One region of the Paenibacillus germinis genome, then DNA from elsewhere that is predicted to be linked to it. Evidence: riboswitches for the same ligand, from Rfam matches in the RefSeq annotation. Region 1 holds a riboswitch; each other region holds the start of a gene.

The links. Region 1 has a riboswitch for cyclic di-GMP ahead of GC102_RS13985 (hypothetical protein). Riboswitches for the same ligand answer to the same signal wherever they lie in the genome.
Region 2: another riboswitch for cyclic di-GMP. It lies ahead of GC102_RS03215 (C40 family peptidase); the one in region 1 lies ahead of GC102_RS13985 (hypothetical protein).
Region 3: another riboswitch for cyclic di-GMP. It lies ahead of GC102_RS22575 (putative bifunctional diguanylate cyclase/phosphodiesterase); the one in region 1 lies ahead of GC102_RS13985 (hypothetical protein).
Region 4: another riboswitch for cyclic di-GMP. It lies ahead of GC102_RS40480 (stalk domain-containing protein); the one in region 1 lies ahead of GC102_RS13985 (hypothetical protein).

Annotation. Positions count from the first base shown of each region.
Region 1 is NZ_WHOC01000070.1:129,513-137,399, forward strand. Features, by position in the region: gene GC102_RS13950 (CapA family protein) at 1-8, opposite strand, end outside; gene GC102_RS13955 (metallophosphoesterase family protein) at 163-936, shown strand; gene GC102_RS13960 (hypothetical protein) at 1,014-1,232, shown strand; gene GC102_RS13965 (O-methyltransferase) at 1,616-2,251, opposite strand; gene GC102_RS13970 (THUMP domain-containing class I SAM-dependent RNA methyltransferase) at 2,388-3,539, shown strand; gene gloA2 (SMU1112c/YaeR family gloxylase I-like metalloprotein) at 3,846-4,241, opposite strand; gene GC102_RS13980 (exopolyphosphatase) at 4,317-5,231, opposite strand; gene GC102_RS13985 (hypothetical protein) at 5,367-5,672, opposite strand; cyclic di-GMP riboswitch class I at 5,775-5,869, opposite strand; gene GC102_RS13990 (MDR family MFS transporter) at 5,980-7,203, opposite strand; gene GC102_RS13995 (UCP032817 domain-containing protein) at 7,436-7,887, opposite strand, start outside.
Region 2 is NZ_WHOC01000019.1:191,784-199,670, reverse strand. Features, by position in the region: gene GC102_RS03225 (thiamine pyrophosphate-dependent enzyme) at 1-666, shown strand, start outside; gene GC102_RS03220 (hypothetical protein) at 737-1,030, shown strand; cyclic di-GMP riboswitch class I at 1,150-1,237, shown strand; gene GC102_RS03215 (C40 family peptidase) at 1,391-2,344, shown strand; gene GC102_RS03210 (ribonuclease H-like YkuK family protein) at 2,451-3,044, shown strand; gene GC102_RS03205 (ADP-heptose synthase) at 3,193-3,699, shown strand; gene GC102_RS03200 (phosphotransferase) at 3,724-4,752, shown strand; gene mgrA (L-glyceraldehyde 3-phosphate reductase) at 5,323-6,312, shown strand; gene xerS (tyrosine recombinase XerS) at 6,316-7,398, opposite strand; gene sigV (RNA polymerase sigma factor SigV) at 7,604-7,887, shown strand, end outside.
Region 3 is NZ_WHOC01000119.1:54,305-62,191, reverse strand. Features, by position in the region: gene GC102_RS22590 (ABC transporter permease) at 1-752, opposite strand, end outside; gene GC102_RS22585 (ABC transporter ATP-binding protein) at 745-2,286, opposite strand; gene GC102_RS22580 (BMP family lipoprotein) at 2,416-3,489, opposite strand; gene GC102_RS22575 (putative bifunctional diguanylate cyclase/phosphodiesterase) at 3,746-5,281, opposite strand; cyclic di-GMP riboswitch class I at 5,369-5,457, opposite strand; gene ilvA (threonine ammonia-lyase IlvA) at 5,520-6,785, opposite strand; gene GC102_RS22565 (hypothetical protein) at 6,945-7,106, shown strand; gene GC102_RS22560 (S-layer homology domain-containing protein) at 7,262-7,887, opposite strand, start outside.
Region 4 is NZ_WHOC01000198.1:103,196-111,082, forward strand. Features, by position in the region: gene GC102_RS38325 (S-layer homology domain-containing protein) at 1-3,276, opposite strand, end outside; gene GC102_RS40480 (stalk domain-containing protein) at 3,433-6,105, opposite strand; cyclic di-GMP riboswitch class I at 6,162-6,256, opposite strand; gene GC102_RS38335 (3D domain-containing protein) at 6,453-7,142, opposite strand; gene GC102_RS38340 (ArsR/SmtB family transcription factor) at 7,560-7,887, shown strand, end outside.

The DNA of each region.
Region 1 (7,887 bases):
GATTCCAATCAAAACATTCCCCTTTCCCCCTACAAATTATAGCAGAAGAAGCCTTCGTTGGGTAATAGTAAGAGACTCTCATTTTCAGATTCATAATCCTTGTGGTATAACTGAAGCATAATTAAGTTCATTTGAGTTTATCGGAGAAAGGGAACGAAAACGTTGGAGAAAATCGCAATCATTTCGGATATTCATGGTAATTTACCCGCACTGGAAGCTGTGCTTTTAGATATTGAACGCCGAGGAATTAAACGCATTATATGTTTGGGCGACCTTGTAGGTAAAGGTCCTGATTCCGCTGCTGTCGTAGACCGTATCAAGGAAATATGTGAATCCGTTGTTCAAGGAAACTGGGATTTGGGGATTACTCTCCCGCAGGAGCAGCCTGCCGGATTGTGGCATCAGCAGCAGCTTGGTGAGGAGAGGCTCGCTTATTTGGAACAGCTGCCCTTCTCCGTTGATTTGCATGTTAGCGGCAAATTGTTCCGACTGTTCCACGCTTCTGCGAAAAGTGTTTATCATAGAGTGAAACGTAAAGCATCCAAGGAAGAACGTCTCGCGATGTTTCAAAATACGGTGATGACAGGTGCGTCGACAGATGGGAAGCAACCTGATATTGTCGGTTACGGAGATATTCATATTCCCTATCTCATAACAATCAAAAACCCATCGGAGAAACGCCATGTAAAGCACGCAAGCAGCGGCCTGATGCTCTTCAATGTTGGCAGTGTGGGAACGCCCTATGACGGCATTCCGCAAGCCTGCTACTGCGTTTTGGAAGGGGAAACCGAAGGCAATGCGCAAGCTGGATTTGCGATTCAATTCGTACGTGTTCCTTATGATATTGAATTTGCTGTTCGCTTGGCTTACGCTGCGCAAATGCCGGAAAGTCAACGATATGAACTAGAGATTACTACAGGTCTGGTTCATAAATGAAGAGTGAGAAATAATCATGGGAATTCCTTCCACAATATGGTAATATAGGCGTATCATTGAAAGTGAGGATGCCATCCATGAGGCTGAACTGGCGTAAAATTGTTTTGATCGTCGTATGTGCAGAGTTATTATTTATCTATTGGAACGGCATCAGTGCTATTTCTTTCAAGAAGCAAGAAGTCACTCACCCTAGTACCACATCACAACCGGTGCCTCCGTTAACGCAAATAAAACCAATTACTCCTGGCAAATTAAGCGAGTCTGACTTCTATATACCAGATCAAAAAGCATCTTAAAGTCACCCCGAACCACAAGTTCTTATATGTTAATGAAAAACGCTCTAAGCTATTGCTAGCTTAGAGCGTTTTTGCGTACAAAGTTGTATAAAGTGCAGCATTTTCAGCCTAAATCTCGCCATTCTGCCCTCGTTGTTGCATAGTGTACAACAATTTGGTCCTATACCGGCCATTTCGCAACAAATGGGCCCAAAATGATGTACAAACTGCAACTTCAAGTTGCAACATAGCCTTTTGGCGTGTGAATTGTTGTAGAAAATACAACATTGGTAAACACTATAGCCCACCTACCCTCACGTAAGCTGAATGACTCTAAATCGAATTTTAGAGTTATACCTACCAGTTGTGAGGATGGCCTAATGAATCAATCGACAGTCTCCGTATTACTTCACTCGTGCTAAAGCCAAGCCATCATAAGCTGGCAGGATGGTGCTTTCCAAACGAGGATCAGTGGCGATCAGCTGATTGAAAGTACGCATCGCTTGAACCGATGCTTTGGTTTGGTTCGCGTCGACGACTTTTCCTCGCATCAGCGTGTTATCCCCGGCAATAATGGCGCCAGGATTCGCCAGTTTGATTGCAAGCTCCAAATAATTCGGATAATTCACTTTGTCCGCATCGATAAAAAAGAAATCAAATCGCTCTCCCTGCTCAAGAAGATCATTCAGGTGAAGGAGTGCTTCGCCAATCCGGTACTCAACGAGCTCGCCAAGGCCAGCTTCGGTCAGATTTTGCTTGGCTACATCGGCAAATTCTTGTTTTAATTCGAGCGAAATCAGCTTGCCGCCCTCTTTCAAACCTCTAGCCAAACAAATCCCGCTATAACCGCCTAAAGCACCTATTTCCAACACCTTCGTTGCGCCAATCATCGTGACCAGCATAGTAAGCAATCGGCCGTATCCAGGTGCAATCGATATTTCGGGCATATTTTGGGTGCGAATGACTTCCTTAACTCGCTCTAGAACTGTATCCTCTTCGTATAAACCCTCCATATAGCTCTCGGCTGTTATGGTTTCCATGTTTTATCCTCCTTAGAAAAAGCATCAAAGCATCCACTTTGCGTGTTTCGTTTGTAAGTGTAACCTATTTGTCCTATACTTGTTAATTGTATGAGTTTTATGAGCGATGCACAACCCGGATGGAAGGAATCTAAACATGCCACAACAAATTGAACTAATCGCAACTTGCCCAATGGGACTTGAGGCCATCGTTGCTCGTGAAATCCGTGATCTTGGCTACAACGAGGTGACTGTCGAGAATGGGCGTGTCCGTTTTCTCGGCGACGAGCTGGCTATCTGCCGCACCAATCTTTGGCTCAGAACCGCCGATCGCATCTTGGTAAACATGGGCCAATTTAAGGCCGTGACTTTCGATGAGCTTTTCGAAGGCACCAAAGCGCTTGCTTGGCCGGACTGGATTCCGAACGATGCCGAATTCCCTGTGGAAGGGCGTTCCCATAAGTCACAATTATCTAGCGTTCCCGCTTGCCAAGGAATCGTGAAGAAAGCCGTCGTGGAGAAGCTGAAGCTTCGCTACGGAACAGAGTGGTTCCCTGAGAACGGGGCACGCTACGTGATCGAAGTCGCACTCCTGAACGATATTGCAACGCTAACGATCGACACTACCGGCGCCAGCCTGCACAAGCGCGGCTACCGCAAGCTCGTGACCGAAGCTCCGCTTAAGGAGACCATGGCGGCTGCGATGATCCTCCTCAGCCGCTGGAAGGTCGATAGACCGCTCTACGACCCGTTCTGCGGGTCTGGAACGATCCCGATCGAGGCAGCTATGATCGGATGGAACATCGCGCCAGGACTGCGGCGCAGCTTCCCTAGCGAGGCGTGGGGCAATATCCCACGCAAGCTGTGGGACAAGGCTCGCGACGAGGCCTTCGACGCGGTTAAAGATGATGTTCCGCTGAACATCATCGGCAGTGATATTGATCCCTCTGCCATCGAAGTGGCAGAGGCTGCCGCGAAGGCTGCCGGCTTGACGAAGCAGTTCAAGCTGCTCGTGGAACCAGTGGCCAAAGCCCGTCCGCGTGGCGACTACGGCTGCTTGATCACCAACCCTCCCTATGGAGAACGGCTTGGTGAAGCGCAAGATGTAGAGGTGGCGCTGCGCCAGCTCGGAGCACTCACAGCTCCTATGCCTTCATGGAGCATGTTCATCTTAAGCCCGAGCACACAGCTCGAGCACTATATGAACCGCCGCGCGGATAAGAAGCGCAAACTATTTAATGGACGGATCGAGTGTAACCTGTTCCAGTATCTTGGACCATTGCCACCGCGCAGACAAACGGACAAGTGAGAAAACCTCTATCGAGGCAAATCAGGGATGTTCAACCGCGTTTAGATGTAGGTTTTATCGCCAATAAGAAAGCGGTTTTCGGGATCCGAAAACTTATTCTTTCTTATGTGGTAAAATAAAAATCCCTCAACGGCTCATCCGACCGAACTGCATTGCATGCAGCGGTCAGACCAAGCTAGTGAGGGATTTTATTTTATAAACAAAAACCAAATCAATAACGCCCATAGGGGAATGGACACAAGAAAACTCCATAGGCAGCCTTTGGCAAACCGCAGCTTCGGCTCCTGTTCTGTTCTTTCTTGGCGATCATTTCGCATGTTCCACCAACTCCAAGGGCAGCCCATCCGGATCTGCAAAAAAAGTATATTGGTCACCGGTAATAGGATCAATCCGCACCGGTTCTACCGCAATCCCCTTGCTCTCAAGTTCTTTAACGCTTTGTTCCATATTCGGCACGACAAAAGCCAAATGCCTAAGACCCCTTGCCTCAGGCTGGTTAACTCGCAGCGGAGGGTTCGGAAATGAAAACAACTCGATCTGCTGCTCGGTTTTCCCGATGCGCAAATCCAACTTATAGGAGTCACGTTCTGCACGATACGTTTCGTGAATGACCGTTAATCCAAGTAAATCGACATAGAAGTGTTTCGATCGCTCATAATTGGAGCTAATGATCGCTACATGATGAATTTGTTCTAACTCCACTCCATTCCCCCCTGTCCCCATTTAGTGAAAAACCGCATTCCGGGAACTCCCATCCTGCAGTCCGTTTCACTTATTTTATCCGTCTGTTCTCATCGTTTCAACAATTTTCTTCAAAACTTCCTCAGCTTGCACATAGTCAACTTGGCAAGTACCAGCTGCATGATGACCGCCTCCACCATTTTGGAGCATCAAGTTACCAATATTCGTTTTCGACGAGCGATTCACAATGCTGTGACCACAAGCAAAGACGCAGTTTTGTTTATTTCGGCCATCGACGATCCAAATCGATATATTTTGCTCTGGATAAAGGGCATACACCATGAAACGGTTCCCTGGATAGATGGTTTCCACATCACGAAGATCGGTAATAATAACATTGCCTTCCGTCCGCGTATAGGTTTGAAGCATATCACGATATAAAGCATCTAATTCAAAATATCGCGCCACACGCTCTTTCACATCCGGCAATTCCATAATCTCATGAACGGACATCGTTGCACAGTGCTCCACAAGATCTTCCATCAATTGATAATTACTAATCCGATAGTCGCGATAGCGCCCTAAACCCGTTCGAGCATCCATGATAAAAGATAATAGATCCCATCCACTTGGATTCAAAATATCTTCTTTGCTGAACTGTGCCGAATCCGCTTTATCCACCCCGCGCATAATATCATCGATATCTCCGAAGGTCTCACGCCCTCCATAGTAATCATAAACAACACGTGCCGCACTTGGCGCGATTCGGGTTTCCCCTTTGAACTCAACCTTTTCGCCCATCCGCTCAAGTTCACTGGAATGATGATCGAACCACAAGCCACAACCCGCTACATAAGGGACATTGGCCAAAATATCGTTTTCCGAAACCTCGATCAAACCGTCCTGCATATCTTTGGGATGGACGAATTTCATTTCATCCACCATGTTTAACTTTTTGAAAAGCATCGCGCATACTAAGCCATCAAAATCCGAACGTGTGATTAATCTCATGCTATGTATCCCCCTAATAATAGTTCCAAAGCACTACTAAAACCTTCGACATTCATTATATCAGCTCGTGTCAATTTGTGACAATCATTTTGTCTTTATAAATCCCTTTCAGCTGGAAATAAAAAAACGGTACGCCTATATAGGCTGTACCGTTCTTAATTTGGATGATAAGCATTGATAAAGTCTTGTCAAAAATGCTTCAATTTGCGGCATCGGCGGCATTTTTACAGAAAGCTTAACCTCGCCCTTCCAGTAGAAAATCAAGATGCTATTGTTTCTCCCATGAAACATTTCAACATCCCAACAAGCTTCATTTAACGCGTATACTTCCCGATTAATCATGAGCTTTGGTCCATCCGAGGAAGGCACCAAACGGGCAACATGATTACCACATAGCGAAGTCACTTTTTGTTCTTCTTGTAGTATTCCTTCTGATTGCATGCTGCTGGATCCTCCTTTTATTTTCACATTAATTTGTTATGACAGAGAAAAACCCCACCATAGTGAACCGATCGGAGGGGTTCTGATGTTGATACCCAATCGTTCGGCGGCTGGCTGGCTGCGAGTCCGGTTTGCAGGACAAGGAAGCCCCTTTAGCTTTGCGTCACTGGCTTTCGCCAGCTTTGCCTTTGTCGAGATGTCTTACTAAATATCTAAGTCGCTAAGAGAATAAATATCTACTCTCTCAAGGATACGGGAACTCGTTTTGAAATCGAATAGTTCCTAAGAACTAATTTTGCAATATTTTTCATAAATTTTCTTTTTTCGACGTATTTTTCAACATCATTTGACGAATTGAGCCTCTCCAGTAGAAAATGGATCCCGTAATCGTAAGAACAGCCATAAGAACGTACAACGTATTTCCACCATAAGAAACGAGCAAGAACCCACCTACCCAAGGTCCAATAAAGTGGCCTATGTTCGTTAATGTTTGAGCGCCAAAATACGTGCCACGCATATGCTCCGGAGCTAATTTGTCAATCAACATATTAGCAGCGGGGTAATTTAGAATCTCGCCAAGCGTGAAAATACTCATCGAAATAATAAGCCATGCCAGCGAGTGCGAAAACGCAAAGCCAACATCCCCTAGAGCAAACATTAGGTTGCCAATTACAATTGCAACAAGCGGCGTGTACTTTTCTGCCAAACGTGTAAGTGGAATCTGCATGGCAATAACGACGATCGCATTCACACTCATCAAGATCGCAAACATTTTCACACCATCGACAAAACTCTGCTCCAAATATTGCGAAAGTGTTACCATCACCTGGGAGTATCCGATAGCACCAATAATGCCACCAAGGATATACAAGCGAAAAGTCATATCACTGCGAATCACTCGCACAGCAGAACCAAAGGTAACCGAAGATTTCTTCTCACCCTCGATTTTCTTGATGCCAAAAGCGATGAGCAGTGCGTAAAGGGTGACCGCATAAATAAAATAAATGATTCCTGTGATGAGAAAAGGCAGCGCACCGTTCATCGTAGCGAAAAAGGCCCCCAAAAGTGGTCCGACTGCAACACCAAGATTAATAGCCATATACCGCATCGAAAATACTTTAAGTCGCTTCGCAGGTTCTGTAAGGTCTGCCATCAACGCCTGCGAAACGGGCTCATAAAAGGATCGGCACAAGCCGTTCAGCATATTGAGCAGCATAAACAGGATTGGTAGTTTAACCATGCCGAAGCCTAAGAAGACGAACGCCCAGCCGAAAAGAGCTGCTAGCATAATAATGCGTCTTCCGAATCGGTCCGATAAGGTGCCTCCTATAAAACCGCCTACGGTCCCAGCCAAAGAACCCATTCCAATGACAATTCCGATCATCACCGCACTCATCGACGTATGTCTGGCTAAATAAATCGCTAGAAAAGGCAAACTCATGGAGGACGCAGCCCTAGCCATAACGGTTCCAAGAATTAACGTATGTACAATGGGATGATAAGAACTTAAAAAACCACGTAATCGATTCATTTGAGATGACTCCTATCGCTGTTTAATTTACCGCAGGTCAAGAAATCGACACCGAATTTCAATTATACACGAAAAATGACGATATGTGTCTCCAAAACAAAAAACACTCTCCGACGGAGAGTGCAAAAAAAAGCGTGTCTATTGTGTTCATAGTGTCCATGCGCCACTTTCCCACATGAAGCCCTTGGGTCATGCGATTCCACGAACGGTATGCTGCTTCCACGGGCTTACGTTAACTGCCGCCGCAACCAGACCCGCAGCTCGACCCTGACGAGCAAGAAGAACCTGAGCCGGAGCTGCAACTGCTGCTGCCACCGCCTTGATCTCCAGAACTATCACTACTGCCTCCAGAACCCCCGCAACCTGAGGAAGAACAGTTGCTTTGCTTATCTTTTGGATTCGATTCATTCAGAGGCCATTGAGAGTCCATCCCGCTTGTATAGTTATCATTATCCTGAATGGAGAAGAACATCATGGCTCCTGCCAAATACACCATGTTGTTTGGGTTTGTTAGTGAATCCTTCCAGCCTGTGTCCTCAAACCTGCGGCTATTCGCTGAATGTCTGGCTTCGTTAATCGCCTGCGTGATGAGTATGCGGATCGACTCTGCAACTTCTGGATATCGCTTCGCCTGCTCCATATCGAACCATTGCTCGGCGATTTCTTCTTCATTGGCTTTGCGAA
Region 2 (7,887 bases), on a different contig from region 1:
TTGAAGGACGATTTCACCTTCGTGATGATCACTGGTGATGGCGGGATGGATATCGGCATGGGGCCTGCTATCGGGGCGGCTTTGCGCAATCATAAAATGATTATTCTCGAGTACGATAACGAGGGGTACATGAATACGGGAGCTCAGTTGTCTTATTCGACGCCGATGGGTCATCGTACATCGACATCGAACGTTGGGAAGCATCAGGGTGGTAAAGTGTTCCATCACAAGGATACAGCCCAAATTATGGCCGCTACCCATATTCCATATGTATTTACGGGGTCGGAAGCGTATCCGCAGGATCTTGTGAAGAAGGCCGCGAAAGCACAATGGTACGCCCAAAATGAGGGATTGGTGTATGGGAAAATTCTCATTGCCTGTCCGCTCAATTGGCTGTCTGATGACCAGGAGGGCTCCAATATCGTCGGAGCTGCGGTAGATTCCTGCTTCTTCCCGCTCTATGAAGTGGAGCACGGGGTTACGTCAATCACGTATAATCCGGAGGATAAGAGCAAGAAGATTCCACTATCGGATTGGCTCAAGACGATGGGGAAAACGAAGCATATGACGAAGCCTGAATATGAGGGTTCCCTGAAATCATTCGAAACGGAAGTCGAACGTCGTTGGAATATGTTAAAAGCCAAGCATGAGAATGCTTATTTATAAGTCGTCATCATAAAAATGAAGGCACATTCACCTCTGTGGTGAACGTGCCTTTTTATCGGAGGAATGAAAGATGCCCTATGTGTTGCAGCACAAAATATCGCAGCAGATTTTCACATGTACACTTGTCAATCACTACGGTTTAGCCTATTATGGCGTTAAATTTTGGCCGGAATTAGAAGAGGCTGAGCAGCAAATTCCTGCTTTTCTGCACAGCATGGAGGGAATGGAGCCGGATGCATGGCATGTGACTGAGCTCGAGGAAGGGGAAATGAAGCTCTGCAATGTGAAGTTGAAAAATGACCCTAATTTGCAAGTGTTTTGGCCTCAAACACGAAAACCGGAAGTCCGTAAACTGGAAAAATAAACCGTGACGTCAATAGGTACGCAGCCACTATGAGTACGACAAGAAACGCAACCTTTCGCCTATATTCGTGAAGAATCCCCTCAAACTATAATAAGGATGCGAAAGAAAAAATTAACATCACAACGAAATGGCAAACCGATCGAAAGTTTGGGACGCAAAGCTACAGGGGCTCTCGAGCCATAGGCACAGTGCTAGCCAGCCGCCAAATGCGATGGGAACCTTCTACAAGAAGAGGATGACCCAGCTGAGGCAAACGGGTCATTCTTTTTACGATATAGAGGAGGTGTCAAGTTCAAATTATCCATTTCGTCAGTGAATCAGATACATCTAGAGCGAAATCAACCTATGGAGGAAGACACGATGAGAAAATGGACAATGGTTATCGGAATGCTTGTTTTAGCGCTTACTTTTGTAGTCCCTGCAGCCATTCAGGCAAATGAGGGGATAACGACAAAGGCACAAATTGTTTCGGGGGTAAGTTTCAGGGATCAAGCTAGTACTTCAAGCAATGTTATACGTTTATTGAAAGCAAACGAAATTGTCACCGTCACGGATTATGTAACGACGAATTGGTATCAAATTAAAGATGCTCACGGTGTGAGCGGCTATGTTTCAACGAATAGCAAATACATAAAAATAACTAGCAATGCGGAAATCATCTATGGCGTAAACTTTCGCACACTTCCAGCATCTGAGTCCGGTTCCAAGGTTATTCGGATGCTTAGTAGAGGGGAGGACATCCTCGTAACAGCAAAAGTCAATGACAGCTGGTATAAAATTCAAGACGCTAATGGAACTAGCGGGTATGTAAGCACAAATAGTAAATACATAAGCACTGATTTCTCAGTCATCAAACCCAATCTACCTCTCGCCGAAAAAATTGAAGCCGTTATTGCAGCTGGCCAAGTTTACTTAGGCACTCCTTATGAATTTGGTTCTGAACGCAACGATACCACGACCTTCGATTGCTCGGATTTCATTCAAACGATGTTCTGGGATGCTCTACGATTCTCCGTACCTAGCGATTCACAAGCACAAGGCAACTATGTTAAATCGTTAGGTCCTGTTAGGAAGGATTGGGCAAGTTTGAAACGTGGAGATCTGATGTTCTTCAGCAGCTACAAAGGGAGTAAAGCATCAGATTATGATAACGTGAACGTTCTTACAGAACCGATCACGCATGTTGGACTTTATTTAGGAAATGGGAATATACTGCATACGTATTCGATCGAATCCGGTGGAGTTCGTACGGATACGATCGATGGGAAGCAATGGGAAAATCGATTTTTGTTCGGCGGCAGTGTTTTACGATAAGTGATGGTTCGATCAGAGGAATTTTGCCATATACTATAGATAGGGGCGGATGCAGCTTCAGCATCCGCTTCTTCCTCATTCTAAGGAGAAAGGAAGAACCTTATCTTTGAAACCTTTGACGACGACCCATCCACTGGAATTTCGGAACACAACGGAAAGAGGACTTAACCTAGATACCGTACACGATCGTATTCTACAATTCATGCGTCACGACCCCGTAGCAACCTACAAATTTATTATTGGTACGGATTGTCAGGTACACACAGGTCATACGAAATTCATTACCGGTGTAGTTATCCAGCGGTTAGGAAAAGGAGCGTGGGCGTGTTATCGTCAAGTCATCGTTCATCGGGCCCTACATTCGATTAAGGAAAAGCTTTCGATGGAAACTGCTTTGAGTGAAGAGATTGCCATGTATTTTGATGAGTCTAAGCGTCAGGATATGGAAAACATTATTCTTCCACATCTGTATCAAGGTGCTTCCTTCGACATGTTTATTCATATTGATGCCGGTGACGATGAAAATAAGAACAGGACAGCTAAATTCGTCCAAGAAATGGTGCGTAGAGTGGAATCTGTCGGTATGGTTCCTGTTATTAAACCAGATTGTTATGTAGCTTCGGCCTATGCCAATCGTTTTTCGAAGAAGCCGTATCAGCCAATTTATGAGAATCATGAGGTCATCGATGGCATCCTATAAGAGAAATAGAAACCGTTAGTTCGAATTGGTCACCTCGATCATAAGAACTGACGGTTTTGTTTGGCCCAAGAAGGTTGTGAAAAGAGGATTCCTCAGCTTCTTAGCGAAATAATGCTTTTACAAGGTTAGAGAGAAAGGGGAGAACAAGATGAGCAAAACATTTATAATAGAAGCCGTTATGCTAGCGGTGCATGGTCAATTAATGCTGCCTGGGCAGCCTGTTACTTATGTGATACCTTATACCAGCATTCAGGAGTTATACGAGCTTCAGACAGGCTCTGAGCCGATTATGTTAGAGGAAGAAGACGATGGTTTCGTTAAGCAAATGATTGGTGAGCTGATTGCTTTCTTCGAAGAAGCGTTTAATAAGAAAAAAATTGAAAAAGCATTAACTGTTCCATGGCGGAAAAGCCCACCTTTGCCAATTAATGAGCATGTCACCTTGATGGTTGTATTTGCGATTGACAATGAAGAGTATGGGGACAATTTCGACCCGATTGAAACCGAATTAATTCTGACGTCGATCAAAGAACAGGCTGCTCTGCTAACTGACCAGCTAGATTTCATTGAACGTATGGTTCAAGCAGGAATTCCAGTCGAAGCTTATGACGTAGAGGATTTTGAATTTGCGGTAGAAGGTGACAATCAGGTTTAGAAAGAGGAGTTGAGGAATGCAATTATGCGTGTCAAAGATCAAGAGGAGCAATTAACCTCACTGCCAACATACTGGTTTCCAGCTCAAACATGGTCCATGCGTGTTGGCGCGGGAGGTATGAATAATACAACTCGGTTCGTAGACGTGGAAGGTACTTCCTATGTTCTTCGATTGTACGAAACTCATCGTGACATGGACAAAATAATTTTCGAGCATAGTGTTCTTTTGGCTTTAGATAAAGAAAAAGATAAGCTTCCCTTTCGTGTGCCTGTGCCCGTAGAGCTACCAGCTGGGGGAACTGTTGTTCGATTAGACGCTAAGGAAGGCAAACTGGCTGCCTTATTTACGTACACAGATGGCTGCAATCCTACTTGGGGGAATACGCATCAACTGCAGCAATTCGGAGTAGCTGTCGGAAAGCTGTCATCTGCTCTGGCTGCGATTTCCATGGAACTTGAACCTGTCTACCCACCTTACTATGAAATTGAACATATCCATCCCCGCTGCACGCCAGATGCGATTCAAGAGTTCTGTCTTCATCCACCAGAACCATTCAGGAAGCAGCGCGATGAGCTTTCCTATATATTTGGACGATTTGCTGCTTTTTATAAGGCAATTCCTGATCTTCGGAAGCTTCCACATCAACTCGTTCATGGTGATATCAACGGGTCTAATATGCTGGTTAATGCCGATGGTCAAATTACGGCCGTACTTGATTTTGAATTCGTAACGCTAGATGTTCGAGTGATGGAGCTAGCGGTCTGCTTATCAGATCTTATCGATCCCACTCTACCGTTAGAAGAATTGCGACGCAATTGTACTGCCTTTTATAAGGGGTATGGCCAATCGATTCATTTGAGAGAGGAAGAAATTGTATTGTTGCCTCTTCTGATCGAGCTTCGTCGGTTGGATGTATTTATCCATTTTCTGGGAAGATATTTAGATGGTGTGGATGCTCAAGGGGTGCTCGTTGATATTATTCATAACACATTTGACAAAACGAAGTGGCTGCAAATGAATGGCTCGGAGCTTGTGCTTACTTTGCTCAAATAGCATGCGTGAAGATGGGGTAATCGTACAAGCGATAGTTCTCTGGATGGAATACCATATAGCACCAATTGAAAAGGTGGTGTTTAGGTATGCCTAAAGGTGTTTATCTGGGCAATGTTCTTGCTATGCCTAACTGTGGTCGTTTTTGCCGTAATGTGTGTACGCGATTATTTGTAGTTGGGCGAAATCAATGTATTGCGGATTGTCTGAGGTGTGGTGGATTGCGCGGAAGTGCAAAGTCCACTGTGAAATCAAAAGGAAAAATGGCTCACAAATCAAAACGTAAATGTCATTGCGGCTGTGGCAAATGTAAATAAATTTGAAATAACTGTCGAAGGAATTCGGCAGTTTTATTTCTGATTGTAGGTAAAATAAATGCATGACTAACCTTGAGGTAAGTAAGACACGTTTTTTTCAGTTCTTTTTTTGTTGTCTCGGTTAACCTATACTAGTACTTAAGAAGTCAGTTTACTGGTGAAACTTTGGTAGAAACTTACGAAGTAAGTTTTCTACGATAACACAAGTGGAAGCTTACGAAGTAAGTTATCTACGATAACTCTGAGGAGGACAAACATGGTCTATCAAGCAAGCTCAACGCGTTATGCAGAAATGAAATATAATCGTTCAGGCAAATCGGGACTTAAGCTCCCGGCCATTTCATTAGGTTTGTGGCACAATTTCGGTGGATTAGATCTCCATGAGAATGGGAGGGCTATGCTGCTTCGCTCTTTTGACTTAGGGATTACCCATTTTGATTTGGCTAATAACTATGGGCCGCCACCAGGGTCAGCTGAGGAAATGTTTGGTAAGGTGTTGAAAAGCGACTTGGCCGCGTACCGCGATGAGTTGATCATCTCAACAAAGGCTGGTTATCACATGTGGGAAGGTCCTTATGGAGAGTGGGGTTCCAAGAAATATCTAGTCTCCAGCTTGGATCAAAGTTTGAAAAGAATGGGATTGGAATATGTAGATATTTTCTATTCACACAGACCGGATCCGAATACGCCATTCGAAGAGACAATGGCTGCCCTGGATTTAATTGTTCGTCAAGGTAAAGCGTTGTACATAGGACTTTCCAATTACACAGCAGAGCAAACGAAAGAAGCGGTAACCATTCTGAATGGTCTGGGAACACCGCTGCTGATTCATCAACCATCCTACAGCATGTTGAATCGTTGGATTGAGAATGGTTTGCAGGATGTGCTGGATGAGTTTGGCGTAGGCAGCATAGCATTTTGTCCGCTTGCACAAGGCCTATTGACGAACAAGTACGTGAGTGGGGTGCCAAGTGATTCTCGCGCAGGTGGGAAGAGTCAATTCCTGAACACGAAAGATATTACAGAAGAGAAACTTGCTCAAATTAATCAACTGAATGAGATAGCGAGTAGTCGTGGCCAAAGCTTAGCGCAAATGTCGCTAGCTTGGGTTCTCCGCGGCGAGCGAGTAACGTCAGCGTTGATTGGTGCAAGTCGTGTGTCTCAAATTGAAGAGAACGTAGCTGCACTTAAAAACCTAGAATTCACGCCAGAAGAATTGGCTAAAATTGAAGAAATCCTGAAGTAATCTTCAGGATTCCAGTCGTTTGTCAATCGCTTCGGACATTGTTTTATCGGTGAGATGCGCATAGATTTGCGTTGTTTCAGGGGAAGCATGTCCGAGCTGCTCTTGTGTTTTGTACAAGTCATTCTGTAAGTAATAATCTGTGGCGAACGAGTGCCGCAGCTTGTGAACAGACAGGTAGGGCTTGCCGAAGCGCTTAGCGTACTTGATAACGAGTTCTTGGATAGCCCGTTTCGTCATACGTTCGCCCTCTTTTTTGCCATTTGCGATGGCAAGGAAGAGGGCTTTTTCCTTTTTGAGCGGCTTATAGCGAGTTGAGCGGATGGCGATATAGTCCGTTAGAGCTTGAATAGCTTCATTACGGAAGTATACGGGAGTTTTGAACGTGTCATCATTTTTACCTTTGCGATATACGTAGGTAAGCTTCTTCTTGAGGTCAATATCATCGACGTTCAGATTGAATACTTCCGATACACGTAGCCCCGAATTAAGTATGAGTGTAATGATGCAAGTATCTCTTATTTTGTTCAACTCGTAGGAGTAGAGAGCTTGCTTATTGGTAGCTACATCGTGCTCATAGCCATGCTGCACATACGCAATAAATTGGGCAATCTCCTCTTCTTGAAGCAGCTTGCCCTCGAGTTTAGCGGCACTGTCCTTGGGCCTATGTGAGCGTTTGATCTCCACTTTGGCCATCACATTCCGCTTCAGAAGCGGGTAGAAATTATCGTCCTCGGCAATTTGACTTAAATAATGGAATAAGGAACGCAAAGCGGAAAGCTTGCGGTTAATCGTCGTTTTCACATTAGCCTGAGCTTTACGAGTTGCTAGGAACATGCGAAAGTTGTCAACGCTATCCATATGTAATTTCTCCAAATCCTCCAGAGGAACTTGGTTCATAGAGGTAGCAGAACTTAATCCTTCGGCTAGCAGCCAGGATAGAAAGATTTCGTAATCACGCACATACTCAAGTAATGAAGATGGAGAGAGGTCTGGCAGCTTATAATTGATAAATTTTTCAATATACCACGGCATGGTAGGGATTCTTTTTTCTAATTCAAGACGATCTTTGACTTTAATGATATTCATAGGTAAATGTCACCTCACTAGCTTCTTCTTGCTTTTAGTATAGCAGTGGGTAAGGGAAATTGGTAGAAGAAGGTCGATTCGAAGCATATGGCCATGTGCTAATATGTAGTGTACCAAACTATTCTACGCACTCGCACGTCCTAGCATATACAAGACCAATTCTTATACGCGCGTAGAAAAAGGAGCGTCTTTTAAACTCATGACGATGAATGGCAAGTTAGAAAAGTTGCTTATTGCATGCATTACGGAACATAAAGAAAATGTTTATCGATTAGCTTACAGTTACGTGAAAAATTCGGATGATGCCCTCGATGTCGTTCAAGACGCCATTCATAAGGCTTTTGCTTCAGCAGGCTCATTGAAAGACACCGCATCCTTAAAAAGCTGGTTTTACAGAATTGTTGTAAATACTTCATTAGATTTCTTGAGAAAGCATAAGAAAATTCAAGTCGTTGATGAAATCACGATGGAATCATATGTGCAAGGCAG
Region 3 (7,887 bases), on a different contig from region 1:
GAGATAAACATCGCTTTAATAATGTTCTTCTTCACATTCATACCGGCATATTTCGCTGCATCGATGTTATGACCAACTGCACGCAGCTCGTAGCCTTGTTTCGTTTTCCATAAGATGATATAGAACACAATCGCTGCGAGTATCGCAATGAGTGTACCCCAGTGCATCCTCGCATTATCCAACATAGCTGATAGCCATGTGATGCTCAGAGATGCCGAGTCTTGGATCATGTAGGAACGCTGCTGCTTCGGCTCTAGAAGAAATTGATTAATGATATAATTCGACAGGAACAAAGCGATCCAGTTCAACATAATCGTTGTAATGACTTCATTAACTCCACGCTTTGCCTTCAAATAGCCCGCAATAGCTCCCCATAGGCCACCAACAAGTGCACCGACGATAACAGCTAGCGGAGCATGAATAATCCATGGAAGACCTGTCAATTTGACACCGATAAATGTGGCCCCCGTCATGCCCATGACGAATTGCCCTTCGGCACCGATATTAAATAAGCCTGTACGAAAAGCGAATGCGACGGATAATCCTGTCAAAATAAGAGGAGTAATCGCACGAATGGATTCACCTATATCATACGAATTACCGAAAATACGAGAAAATAGCGCCCCATAGGCGGCAATTGGGTTATATCCGCCTGCCAGCATCACGAGTGCTCCGAATAACAGCCCAAGTATAATCGCCACGATCGGATTCACCGCTGATTCACTTGTAAAAATGCGAGCAACCTTATTCATGAGCAGCTCCTTTCTCTGTGCGCTTACTGCCAGCCATAAGCAAACCAATCTCTTGATCGTTCGTCTCCTGCGGCAGCACTTCTCCCACAATCTGTCCTTCATAGATGACGGCAATGCGATCCGACACATTCATAATTTCATCCAGCTCAAAAGAAATCAACAGAACAGCTTTGCCTTTGTTCCGCTGCTCGATCAACTGACGATGCACGAACTCGATTGCACCGACATCCAATCCCCTCGTCGGTTGCGCGGCAATGAGAAGATTGGGATTTTTGTATATTTCCCTGGCAATAATCGCCTTTTGTTGATTACCACCCGACAAAGAACGCGCTTTATTGTAGATACTTGGCGTTCTAACGTCGAATTGCTTAATCAACGCTTCCGCATGACGATCGATAGCTTCATAATTCAAGAAACCAGCTTTGTTATAAGCAGGATGAAAGTACGTTTCCAGCACCATGTTTTCGCTCATTGTAAAATCGAGCACGAGTCCATGCTTGTGCCGGTCCTCAGGAATATGCGACAATCCAGCCTCGGAGATTTCTCTCGGCGTATGGTTGGTAATATCGCTTCCCATCAGCAGTACACGACCGCTATCAATGGAACGCAGCCCGGTTAATGCCTCGATTAATTCACTCTGTCCGTTGCCATCAACACCGGCGATGCCCAGAATTTCTCCGGCTTTCACCTCAAAGTTAAGCCCCTTCAGAGCAGCCAAACCCTGTTGGTTACGCGCGACTAATTCTTGCACCTGGAGAACGGGTTCTCCAAGCTTCACTTCCTGCTTGTTCACTTTGAAGGAGACGTCGCGCCCGACCATCTTCTCCGCCAGAATCTGTGGATTCGTCTTCGAAATTTCGAGCGAATCAATCACTTTGCCCCGACGAATGATCGTCACAGTATCAGCAATCTCCATAATTTCTTTCAGCTTATGTGTAATGAGAATGATGGATTTGCCCTCTTGGACAAGATTGCGCATAATGACCATCAATTCACTAATCTCTTGCGGCGTTAGTACAGCTGTAGGTTCATCAAAAATAAGAATATCGGCGCCGCGATACAGCGTTTTCAATATTTCTACACGCTGCTGCATGCCGACGGAGATATCTTCAATTCTCGCTTTTGGATCCACACGCAAACCATATTGCTCCGATAACTTGCGTACTTTGTCTTGCGCTGTTTTGTAATCGATTTTCGACCCTTTTTTGGGCTCCATGCCCAAAATGATGTTTTCTGTCACAGTAAATGGCTGAACCAGCTTGAAGTGCTGATGCACCATACCAATGCCAAGCTCGATAGCACGATTCGGGCTATCAATAAACACTTCCTTGCCTTGCACTTTAATGTTACCTTCATCCGGCTGATAAAGTCCGAACACAATGTTCATTAGTGTTGATTTACCCGCACCATTTTCGCCAAGTAAGGCATGAATTTCACCCTTCATCAGCTTTAAACTAATGGCATCATTCGCCACTATGCCTGGAAACCGCTTCGTAATGTTGCTAAGCTCAACAACAGGGACTACTTCACTCATCAGATCACCCTAAGGATCAATTTTTTTAATTACCTCTAAAACTAAAGAACAAGGCTAGTTATTATAACTAGCCTTGTTTGAACAGAAGCAAACCTATCGTTCGTAACCGCAACGCCTTTTATACCTAAATTAAGGTTTTTCAGGAACTTTGATTTCGCCGCTAATAATTTTTGCTTTGAACTCGTCAACTTTTTTCAAAATTTCAGGTGTTACGTTTTTCTTGGATGTTTCAGGAAGGCCTACGCCGTCGTCTTTCAAACCAAGTGTAACCACTTTACCACCTTGGAATTTGTTGTCGATGATGTCTTTGGAAACACGAACAACTGCTGTGTCGACACGTTTCAACATGGAAGTCAGTGTAACTTCATCGCCGAACTCAAGGGATTGGTCTTTATCTACGCCGATAACCCAAACCTTTTTACCGTTTTTCGCGCGGTCTTTCGCTTCGTTGAATACACCATTACCTGTGGAACCAGCTGCGTGGAAAATAACATCAGCGCCATCGTTGTAGATCGTAGCTGCTGCTGCTTTACCAAGGTCTGGCTTGTCAAAAGCGCCTGTATAGTTAATTTGAACTTTAGCATTTGGATTAACCGCTTTAACGCCAGCTACGAAACCAGCTTCAAAACGTTTGATAACCGGGATGTCGATACCGCCAACGAAACCGATTTTGTTTGATTTTGTTGTTAAACCTGCAACTACCCCAACAAGGTAAGATCCTTCTTGCTCAGAGAATGTTACGGATTCTACGTTCGGAGCTTCAACGACATTATCAATGATCGCTAATTTAGCATTTGGGTTTTGTGTTGCTACTGTTTTTAGTGCATCGCCCATCAAGAAGCCGATACCCCAAGTCAGGTTGTAGCCGTCTTTAACGAACTGGTTTAAGTTAGGCGTGTAATCTGCATCGCCTTTACTTTCAAGGTTTTTCACTTTAACGCCTGTTTGTTTCTCAAGTGCCTTCAAACCTTCCCATGCACTTTGGTTAAAAGATTTATCGTTGACGCCACCAATATCGGTAACCATTCCGATTTTGAAGTCTTTACCGCTATTGTTGCTTGGCGCTGCCGATGCTGTTGCTGCTGCAGAAGTAGCTGGAGTTGCTGAAGCCGCCGGTTTCGTTTCTTCTTTTTTGGCACAGCCGGAAAGAGCCAATGCAGAAACCGTTACAGCCATAAGAGCTGTTGAAAGCATTTTCTTCATCATTATTACCCCCATAGAATCATTTAATTTAAAACCATGAAATCTTACATTGTAGGTTGACCAAAATTAGTTAAATTATGTAAGACTGGCTATAGATGAGTGTATCATTTTGAAACCCAAGATAAAAGCGATACACCAGCAAAATAACATAATTCGTTATGTCATACAAGTTGACATGGTCTTTTTGTAAGCCCATACAATATAGGTTCCAAGCCCCAATTATTTATTATACTACCACTGGTTAATAAAATCTAGATTACCCTTTGTTAATTTTATCGTTCATAAGTCTCAGGAATTGTTCGGGTCCTAAAGGGCTACTAAACAGCATTCCTTGCACTTCCGTACACTGCAAAAGTCTTAAGTGCTCCAGTTGTTCTTCTGTTTCAACACCCTTTGCAATTAAGTTTAGACCTAGGCGGTGAGCCATGCGAATAATGGCAGCAGCCAGCAGCTGATTCTCATCGTCGTCTACCAAATCCCGGATCAATGTGCTATCCAATTTAACACTATCGAGCGGCATACCTTCGAGCCCGCTTCGTGTAAATAGGCCTGTACACAAGTCATCCATAACGATACGAACACCGAATTTCTTTAGCAGAATCAATTTCTCGCTAGCCTCTTGTACATTGGAAGATGTGATACTTTCCGTAAGGTCCAGTTCCACCAACATAGGATCAACACCTGTTTCTTTCAAAACAACAGCAATTTCCTCCATAAAATGCTCATCTTTAAATTGCGAAGCCGTTACTGATAGGGTCATTCTCAGCGGTGTGTAGCCCTCGTCCTGCCAGACTCTCATCTGTCTGCACGCCGTTCGTACAGCCCATTTCCCGATGGGTATCATGAACCCCATTTCCTCGGCCGCTTTCTTCCAATCCATGCTAGGTGCGAGGTCGTCCCCCTTGCTCCAATGAATGATCGCTTCCATTCCGATTAATTTCCGGTTTGTTATTTCATATTGAGGCTGATATAGGATTTCGAATTGATTGTTATCTAAGGCCGATCGAAGCTCTTTCTCCATGTGAGCTTTGCTCTTCACCATGGCATCGATGTCAGAGGCATAGAATTGGAACTGGTTATGTCCCCGGTTCTTGGCCGCATACATCGCTTCATCTGCATACGCCATAAGCTGCTCAGGCAGCTTACCGTCTAACGGATACAGCGCTATCCCTATACTAGCTGTTATGGTTACTGGCATTCCATCAAGGATAAAAGGCTTTTCCAGAGCCATTTGAATTCGGGAAGCTACAACTCTTGCATCTTCAGGCTTTGCAAAAGATTCTAGTAATATAGTAAACTCGTCGCCACCTTGACGGTACACCGTATCGGATCCACGCAGGCAGCCCAGCAAACGTTCTGCTGCAAGGCGAATTAAACGATCACCATAGGCATGACCTAATGAATCGTTGACATCCTTGAATCTGTCCATGTCCAAGAACATAACAGCCGCCAGTTGTTCATTACGCTGCGCATGCAGGAGCGCTCGCTCCAATCGGTCATTAAACAATCGGCGATTGGGTAATCCCGTCAATGTATCATGATAGGCCAGAAAGGCTAGTTGTTTACTCTTTTCTTCCTCTTCTTTACTAATAAGAAGCAGTTTTCGGACACTCTTCGCAAAAAATAGACAGATTAGTGCTTGAACAAGCACACTAATGAAAACGTAAGGCGAAAAGGAGAAAGAAGAAGCAGCAAGTAGATTAACGGTCAACAAAAAGAAGCCCAGCACGCCCAAATAGACCAACGTTTGCGCTTTCATATGCTGTATCCAATTAGAAAATATGCCTCTCATTCTTGAACCTCCTTATTTGATATGAAAAAAACGGCTATTCCAAATCGGAATAGCCGTAGGTGTACCTGTTTAGGTAAACTGCAACCTGTCGGCAGCCCAGCCATCATTGTTGCGAGGGCAACCTTAGATCTGCAGCTTTGCGTCCTTACCTTTCGATAAGTTTGCCTTTTACGATATTAAGGGAATAAATGGGACTAATTAACTATATCATATTCATTCCACGTTTGGCTATTTTTCCTTAAATAAGCAAGTTAAATAGCTTGGGGTCCTTATTTATTTCTATATAGCCATAATCTTTCTGGGATAGGCGCTCAATAAGCCCCTCATAATCATCTTTATTTTTGAGTTCAATGCCGACCAGCGCCGGGGCATCGTCCCGGTTATTTTTTTTCGTATACTCAAACCGTGTTATGTCGTCTGTAGGTCCCAAAACTTCTTCCAGAAATTCGCGCAATGCCCCAGCACGCTGCGGGAAATTAAGAATAAAGTAGTGCTTCAAGCCTTCATACACGAGCGATCTCTCTTTAATCTGCTGCATACGGTCAATGTCATTGTTGCCGCCGCTTATGATACAGACCACATTCTTACCGCGAATCTGCTCCCGATAGGCATCGAGTGCTGCAACCGGGAGTGCGCCAGCGGGCTCTATAACAATCGCGTTATTGTTGTAAAGCTCCAGAATGGTTGTACATTCTTTTCCGGAAGGGACAATTACGATATCCTCCAGCTTTTCTTTGCAAATGTCAAAAGTAAGCTCGCCGACCTGCTTCACGGCAGCACCGTCTACGAACTTCTCGATCGTGGATAAGGTTACTACCTTCCCCTGCTTGAGCGCTTCCGTCATGCTTGCCGCTCCTTCTGGCTCAACACCGATGATGCGCGTTCGTGGAGAAACACTATCCACATAGGTCGCAACTCCCGCTACCAGGCCGCCTCCGCCAATCGTTGCGAAGATAAAGTCAGGAGATTCGGGCATTTGATTCAATATCTCGAGGCCAACCGTGCCTTGACCGGCAATCGTGCGGACATCATCGAAAGGGTGTATGAACACCTTATTCTCTTGAGCACAGTAAGCTTTGGCATGGTTAGAGGAATCATCGAATGAATCACCTGTGAGAATAACTTCAACAAAAGATCCGCCAAATAGCTTAACTTGGGAAATCTTTTGTCTAGGTGTTGTCGTCGGCATGAAGATTTTGCCTTCAATACCGAGCTGTTTACAGGAATAAGCCACACCCTGCGCATGATTGCCGGCGCTCGCACAGACGACACCCGCTTCGCGTTCCTCTGGTGTTAAGCTTTGAATCACATTATACGCTCCACGAATTTTGAAAGAACGAACAATTTGCATATCTTCACGTTTAAGATAAACGTTGCATTCATACAAGTTAGAGAGCAGCTCATTGCGTTGCAAAGGCGATGGTTCGATCACCCTGCTGAGCACATGATTGGCCCTAATAATATCTTCCAAACCTACTTTACTGGAAACAACCATTTTTCTCATACTCCCTTTCTCCACATTGTACTATTAAAGTTTTAAAGATTATTGTAACACAACTCTGCCCGACTGTACGAAAATAATATTGGTATAGTTTTTTCCTGTGTTTCACTTCACGCCTAGCAGGGTATTACATAGCATTACAACTTCAAAGGAGTGATTCAAATGTCGACTCAGCCTCGCAATTTCGATATCGAAGAACGCCATGTGGAGAAAAAATCGGATTCCAGTCTAGTTGCTTCTACTTTCATCAAATATGCTGCTTACATCGTCATCATTTTCGGCGTTCTGTATTTCTTAGTTCGATATGTATTCCCAATGTTCTAGAGCTTGGACGTAAGTTGTGTGTGTCCTCATCAAAGGGAGCATGTTCACATCTGGAGCCTGCTCAACCACAAGAAGCCTCAAACCCACTAGTAAGTGGATTTAGAGGCTTCTTGTATTGGTTATAAGAGGAGTTAGTTAACTCCTACATCCACTATTTAGTAATAGTAACGAGGCTGCTCCTGAAGCTCAGACCGTCTTTGCAAAAAGCGGTAAAAGGCACTGGCCGCTTGTGCTTTCGTCACTTCTTGCTGGGGTGCAAATTGTCCATCGTTCAGAGACATAATATTCAGCCCCACCACAATAGCTGCATCACCAACATGCTTAAGCTTAGCAGCATCTGCGATATTACCATTGAAAATGCCATCGAACTTCGTCAAGCTCTTGTAGCCAAGCGCCTTCACGATCAGCTGTGCCATTTCTTCCCGATTCATCGCAGCTTCTGGATTAAATTCAGCACCTACATCTAGCAAACCGCGATCAACCGCATTTTCGACGTAGGCAAAATAAGGAGAAGATTTGCTCACATCGGCGAAAGATGCCTTCCGTTCTGCCCCGTAATAAATACCACCATTACCGCCATTCATGGCAATAACGAGCATTTTGACTAACTCACCACGTTGAATAGTTTGATCCGGATTCACTTTGCCATCCTTGACATCCAGCGCTTGATAATCCAGCATAAGCTGAAGCTCATTTTTAGCCCAGTGATTGTCAATGTCGCTTACTGTCACTTTATCCAAAGAAATCACTTCACCCGTTTCACTATTCCGCCATTGACCGT
Region 4 (7,887 bases), on a different contig from region 1:
TTTTGTAGTATCTATAGCTAGACCTTGTTGTTCAACTGCTTGTTTGATCGAATCCGCACTAAACTTTACTTCCCCTATTGAAGATTGAACGTGAATCATAGTTTCGGCATTCAAGGAGGCTGCTTGTGTGATTGCAGATGCACTTAACTCCGTTTGAGCAAAGTCCCCTTGTCCTTGAATCTCTATAACAACCGTTTTAATCAAAGAATCCACTTGACTCAGTAATTGCTTAGCAATGATTTCAGCCAATTGTTTATTTGTAAATGTAAGCTTGACTACAATTTGTCCCTTATCGTTAGTACTTATCTCCACTTTTGGTACAGTTGAATCTGGTACCGTTCCTGAACCTGAACCTGAACCTGAACCTGAATCTGATCCTGAACCTGGATTTGGATTTGGATTTGGATTTGGATCTGGAACATGAATTGGATCTGTTCCCTGATCTGGAGTCCCTATAGTCTCAATACTCTCCAATACCGATAGATTTTTGCTTTCTCCGGATGTATTCACAGCTGCTATTGCGATTTTGACAGCACCAGAAGGTAGTACAGTTCCATTAGGAATCGTAATTCGATAAGAACTTCCTGTTGTTTTTTTAACTATAGCTAAATTTCCCACTTTTTCATTATTAGCGTTCAAGAAAAACACTTTATATCCAGTCAGTTGCGACTGATCAATAGCAGCTTTCCATGAAAGAGCGCCTCCCACTTTGCCAGTATCCGTTTCCGTGCTTGTAAAGGATATTGCACCAGGAGCTGGGAGATAAACAGAATTGGCTACTGTTACAGGCACAGCAGAGATATTATCCCAAACATTAATTAAACTGATCATATTCAGTTCCTGCTGCAAATGATTGAGAGCTACAACTCCAATATTTACAGCATTACTGGGCACGGTTTGGATATTGTAAACACCATACGTAACTGTTCCAGCATTTACCTTAGTGATCGCATTACCAACGGCCTGTAAATTTGCATCTAGAAAATAAACTGCGTAGCCTGTAATTCCTGTTTCATCGCCTGGCGACCACTGTAGGGAGCCATTATATAATCCAGTGGAAGTATTGGCCTCAGTGAACGATAACTTTCCGGCCAAGAAATTCGGTGAATCATAAATAGGTGATGCCGTATATTTGACGCTTTCCGCATAAGCATTTTTAGAGAAAACACCCATTTGCTTGGCATTAGCAGGTATGGCTGTGCTGGCCACAGAGATGGCATTGGCACCGCCTTTTGCTAGTTCGCCTATCATACCTAGCTTATTGCCTTGAGCATCCAAATAGTAAGCAGTATAGCTTGTAATATAGGATTGATCATCCGGTACTGCCCATTTCAAGCTGCCCTGTATTTGCCCGGATGTGTAGTTCGTGTCAGTAAAGCTTGAGCTTTTGGGAATTTCCCTAGGGATCTTAATCTCCTCAACACTTGTGTAACGATAGATACCATTTTTAGCTAGACTATAGAGTACTACACTGCCGTCATCTGCCATCGTTACGTGATCAATTGTAAAAGGAAGGTCGAATAGCTTGTTGGCATTGGTTCGATCATAGACGGCTTTCTTCGAGAAGACATATTGATTTCGGGCAAAAATGACCTGCTCTCCGTACGAGGCATTTATTGACATCAAATTACCCGCATCCAGCTTCTTCCCTGCAAAAAAGATTTCTGCTTCATCTTTCACCAAAGGTCTGGATGAAGGTGAATAACCGTTTGATTTGTCATATGTTTTGTATTTCCCAACATTTGCGGGATCTGGTCCTACCAACGATAAATAAGAAGGAGATGACTGCGATTCCCCAATATAAAGTTTGTTTAATTCAGAACTATAGATAAGGTCACCTTGATAAAACGATGTGTTGATTTGATCACTGAACGCAACCTTTTTAGCTACCCCGGAAGCAACATCATACGTATACAAATTACGATTACCACTTCCCCCGTATTCCGGTAAATAATAGATCGTGTCCGGGCTAATTGCGATATGGAATGGTGGTTCATTAACGATCAGATTTGCAATGGCGCCTGTGTATTGAGTATCGGTCACAGCAATTTTAGTACTACCGAACAAAGCCACATAAAGCTTCCCATTATAAATATCAATATCTGTTGGCTTTGAGCCTATGAACATCTCATGCTCAATAGAAAGCGTAGCAGGATTAATATATAGAAGTTTATTCGTATCTTGGGATACGGCATATACGAGACCAGTTTCTTGACTGAATACCATATCAGTTATCGGTACAGTAAAGCTTAATTTATTATCCAAATAGGTTGCTTGCGTAATCGTATTTGTAGGTGTCAGATTGAGTGATACCTTATCAACCGTCTTTGTTAACGTATTGAACAAATAAACTGCATCCGCACTATCCATCAGTACTCTTTCTGTTGTATATGGCAGGTTCGTAATTTTAGTAAAGTTCTCTCGATCATACACTGCGGAATCTGAAAATACATAACTACCTTTTACATAATGAAGTTTATTCTCATAGTAACCATCTTTGTAGTCCCCATGTATGATTTTTAAATTATTCTTATCTAATTTATGCCCTGCAAAAAACACGTCGTTACCATCTAGGATAACTTTACGGTTTGGGTAGGAGAAGCCATAGCCTTCATAATAGGTAGATTGATTATTAGGTATTAAAGTGTCTGTCTGGGTACTATAAGCAGCTAGATCGGTACCTGATAAACCACTTTCGCCCACATACAACGTGTGAGTTGTTGTATCCACAACGAGATCAGCCATATAGTAATCATTTGGGTATACGTCAACTTGTGTCTCTTGATTGGAAGTTAAATTAATATCGTATATAAAACTAGAGTTGTCCTTAACTACATAGTAAAGTTTAGTCCCATCAACAGCTACACGAAATGGAGATCGGCCGCCCGCTGTGTTAATCGTCGATGAAATGGCTTGTGAGGCGATGTCGACAACCTTAATTTGCGTCGCCCCCGATAAGGGAATGTACAACTTCCCATTATCCATGGCAATTCCAGATGGGCCGGAACCTATCGGCAATTGTTTAACAACCTGAAGATCACTTGTACGGATAAACAGCAGCTCATTCGTATCGCTTGTAATCGCATAAATGTAACCAGCTGACTCATCGAGCTTCCAGTCAATAACACTTTTATTCAGTACATTACTGATAGTTGTTGTTGATGCATGGCTAGTAGAACGGTAAAATACATTACTCATGGTGAAGAATAGTAAGAATAATATAAGAACAGAAGCTATCTTTTTTTTAACTTGCACCTTAAAGACTAACTTTTCCATCTTGGACCTCCTAGAAATTTAGTAAAACAAAAAACCTTCGCAAAACCATTCGCTTATTTTGCCTGCCGTTAATCCACTGTGAATTCTCTCTGTTTCAATCACTAAGCGGGCTGCGGGAATTGAGTCCAAATGCAAGCAAGCCGCTTTGGTAGATTTTTAAGGCTGGGGTACGTCAATCTTATATTTACCCTGGAAGATTACTTTACCATCCTTATCGTATGTAGTTCCTTGGCCATGACGTGTCATGTAAGTTTTCGAATATTCGCCAACATAACGTTCGCCATTTTTGTAATAGATCGTCCCGAAATAGGTTCCATTTTCTTTAAGCGCGAGTTCTATCCATGATTTTCCATCTTCGTAATAGTAGGTGCCGTTGCTCGTACCTCCTTTCACGAAATTTCCTTCGTAATATTTGGCACCTGATGAATAATATTGAGTTCCCTTCCCGTTAAGCATTCCGTCAGCATATTGTCCCTCTTCATAGAGATAAACCTTGTCTTCAGATTTTTCATAAGTCTTACCGTATCCATTAGGGATGTTCTTAACCCAATTGCCTTCGTATCGAAGAATTCCATTTATAAAATACTTGCCATAACCGTCATACAAATTGTCTTTAAACTCGCCATCGTAGACAAGCTTATCTACGATGTAAAACTTACCTTTCCCTTGAAAAACCCCTAATTTAGTTTCACCTTCGTAAGCTACGAAACTACTATCGTCAATATTGATAACATAGCCTGTCTGACGACCGTCCTCGAACTTCTGCGCAATCGCAATTTCACCTGTTCGGTCGCGACCGTATTGGTTACCTGAAAAATAGATGACGCCTGGTCCAACGACTTCATTATCATGGAACACGGCATCATACCAAACTGAGCCATTATCGCGGTATAGCTTTCCTTTGCCGTTCATTTGGCCATTCTTGACTTGACCTTCATATAGAAGTGCGCCGTTGTCACCGTACAGCTTTCCTTCAGTTGCAGGATCGTAGATATAAACGGATTTCAGATTAGCATCCCACAGCACCTTGCGCCCCGTTGCTTCGCCAACAAAGCGCAGCGGTACGAAGGTGTAACCCTGATTTAGAAAAGGAGCGGTAGGCATTGAGGTAGTACTGCCATTCACGTTCGCTTCATCCTGTCCTAATATGAGGGAGAGCGACTTACCCTGATTCGTTCCTGTTACACTTTGTTTGGAGTCGTTCCATTCAATGTCTAAACCCAGTTTTTCGAAAATAGGTCTAAATTCAACCGTCGTTGATCCATCCTTCAGTACAGGGGACTGATGGAAGACCACTTCTTCTCCGTCCAAGAAAACACGAATCGGTTTATCTGCATTTAATTGTTCAATTCGCTTCTGTATCCAATAATCACGAACAAACTCATTCGGAACATCGAAGTAAAGCACAGCATAAACACCTGACTGAGAAATGTCCGTAAATAACCGTGTGTTATTCTCCTCTAGCAGAGCGCCCATGTAAGTCCACACGCCGGAATCTAGTCGATAAATCCCCAGTTTGTTCAGACCTCCTGCAGGAACTCTTTCCTTCATATAAGTCATCGAGAGCTTCAAGACGTCATCCCTCGACTCATAGGACACAGCCCACGGGTAGCTGACCATTTTTTGGCCAGGCTTAAGTGCTTTGGTAAGCGCTAAATCTTTATCATCCTTGAAGTCAATTGTGACAGCTTCATAAAAATCAGATTCCGGGTCTTTCGGTGAGTATACGGTTACGCTATCGTCCTGTGTAGACAGTTTTTTAATATAACCCAATTTCCCGATACTTTCTCTGACACCAGTAGGGACACTATAGAAATAAGGAACAGCCGAAACAAGCGTGTCTGCTACCTGACCTTCACCTGTCTTTTTGAGCTGGCGAAGTTGGATGGTTTCGTCCTTCATTCTCAGTACAAGCTGGTCGTTGTAGATGCCAACGAGGATCTCGTTGTCTCCAACAATGCCCGTTTGTTTTGAAGTAAGATCGGCAGCGACAATATGGTTAGCTCCATTTTTGAACTCCGGCCATGCCGCTATACCAGTACCAATGGATACTTGCGAGAAAAGATCTCCTAATTCCTTGAAGGTGCTTAGTACCTTTGGTACGGTGTCGATATCCTCGACATTCAGCATCCTTGTCTCATAATCTGGCTTGGAAGTAAATGCATGTATCCAGATAACGTTTTTGCCGTCAAATGCAAATTTCTTATCATTCCTGATATAACCTTCTGTTGGCTTGTACAATGTTCTGGACAATCCATCCGTTGCGTTATAGCGTTCTAAGCTTCCCTTCTCGCTAATATAGACGACAATACCATTTTCAATTAAAGCCCTTCTGCCTTTTCCGATTTCTTTGATTACTTTAGTTTCTAAGTTATAAGCCCTGAACGTCCCTTCAAGCGGTTTGTAGAAAACAACATATTTCCCATCAGTGGCAAATTGATCATAGGGATATGGAGGGATTTCAGTCTCGGTTACTTCACCGGTTAGAAGATTGACAAGCATAACATGCTTTTGGTCCTCCAAATAGACAGCGTAGCCTCCTCCTGCAGATAAGTATTTCTTAAACTTCTTGGTGTCAGTAAGTTGCTTCAATTCTCCGGTCTCTAGGTTGCGACTGAATACCTGCTCCCAACCTATATTATCTTTGCCTATGTACACCATCTGATTGCCTGTGATCTTCGCTTCAGACTCAGGTAGCGTGTACTCGGTAAGCTTGTCCGTTGAGGTGAATAACTCCGCGAAGGCGCTTTTTGGCAGTAAAACTAAAGACCCTGCACCGATGACAACCATCAAGATAAGCACCCATAATTTCTTTCCTATAAACCCCACACGCACTCGCTCCTTCTCAATCTCCATGTTAAAATAACACAAAAAACCAAGCTCAATAGAGCAACCCGGCTATCGTCCCATGAAACGTGACTCATGGCTTAGACCCGTGGCTTTGCGTCTCCACCTTTCGATGGATTTGCCTTTGTTCATTATCGCTTGGTTTTTAGGTATTTTTACTCATTGGAACTAGTTATATAGAACTGACTGTTTTCCATATTAATCCACGTTTTTTCAAAATTCAACACTTTTCTACAAAAAAGAGGAAATACATGCACAAAGTGTGTGATATCACACAAAAAAGGCCAACCTTATGTCCCGGTTGACCTTTGCCCTGATAAATTTCTGACTTAAATATTCTCTCTATCTAGCAGATAGACTTTCACATTCTTCTTTACGCCGAATTCTTGAGCGTCATTTAGATCATTCATGAATACATCAATTCTCGAACCGCGAATAGCCGAACCTATATCCTCTGCTTTACGAATACCTATACCGTCAATGAACACTGTAGATCCTAAAGGGATAACAGCCGGGTCCACGGCGATCGTACGTCCTTCTTTGGCTTTAAGACCACTAAATGTGATGCCGTACATGGGATGGGAAGCCTTTTTACCTGTTGATTCAACACCAGCCGTATAAGCTGTAAGGGTTGTGTTCAACACTTTTTTGATAATTTTCTTTTGACCATTTGGTAAACCAATCTCTGATTCAGTCTTCGGAATCGTTAAACTTTGACCAATCGTTAGCTGGTTCGGATTTTGAATATTGTTAGAGCTGATAAGGTCATCTACGGTTACGCCAAAATCACGTGCAATTTTGAACAGTGTATCTCCGCGGTCCACTTGGTACTGCGTCTTAGGCTGAACAAGCTCAGCTTGAGCGGCTTCTTCCACAGGAGCTGCATTTCTTGCCATACTATACGTAGGAGGTAATTCCCCCCCATCTTCACTTTCAGGGTACGAATAGGCGGGTTGCACCTGCCACAAACAAAGCAGCAACGGAAGCGTCAAAGTAACATAAAGAATTTTACGAAACATAGTATCTCCTCCTCTTAAAAAATAATAGAGTTATAGCTACTAGATTCGTCCAATTCTATGATTTATATACGTCTCGTATTAATTTTTTCATTTTGATAGACATGTGGACAACTACACAATCCCTCTCGTAAGAGAAACATATAGTACTAGTATCCAAAAAGAAGTGAGCAAGATCCCTATGAAAACTTATAAACCGAGTAAAAATGGTCTATCGATTTACTACAGAAAAAATGGGTAAAGAAATAAGAAGGCATAAAGTAGTATACAAAACGAATCTTGGCTTAAACTAAAACATGTGAAAGAACGTGAAAGAAGGAAAGACTGCCGGTGTGGCAGTCTTTTTGCTTTTCAACAAATTGCGATTGCATTAACAAATATTCCTTGACAGGAATATTCCATTCGGAGTATATTATGTCTATGAATAAGACTTTCAGTGCTCTTGCCGAGCCAAACCGCTTGCACATTGTCGAGCTTCTGCGTGACGGCCCTCTTACCGTCGGGGAAATAGCGGATCGGCTTGAGCTCCAGCAGCCGCAAGTATCCAAACATCTCCGCGTGCTTAGTGATGCAGAACTTGTCGAGGTACAACCGTCTGCGAATAAAAGAATCTATAACCTGCAGTTTCAGTCGCTCAAAGAGTTGGATGGCTGGCTAGACTCTTTCCGCCGCATGTGGGAAGAGAGATTTGATCGTTTGGACGATTATTTGCAGCTAATGTTAGAGAAGGAAAAGAAAAAACAATTTG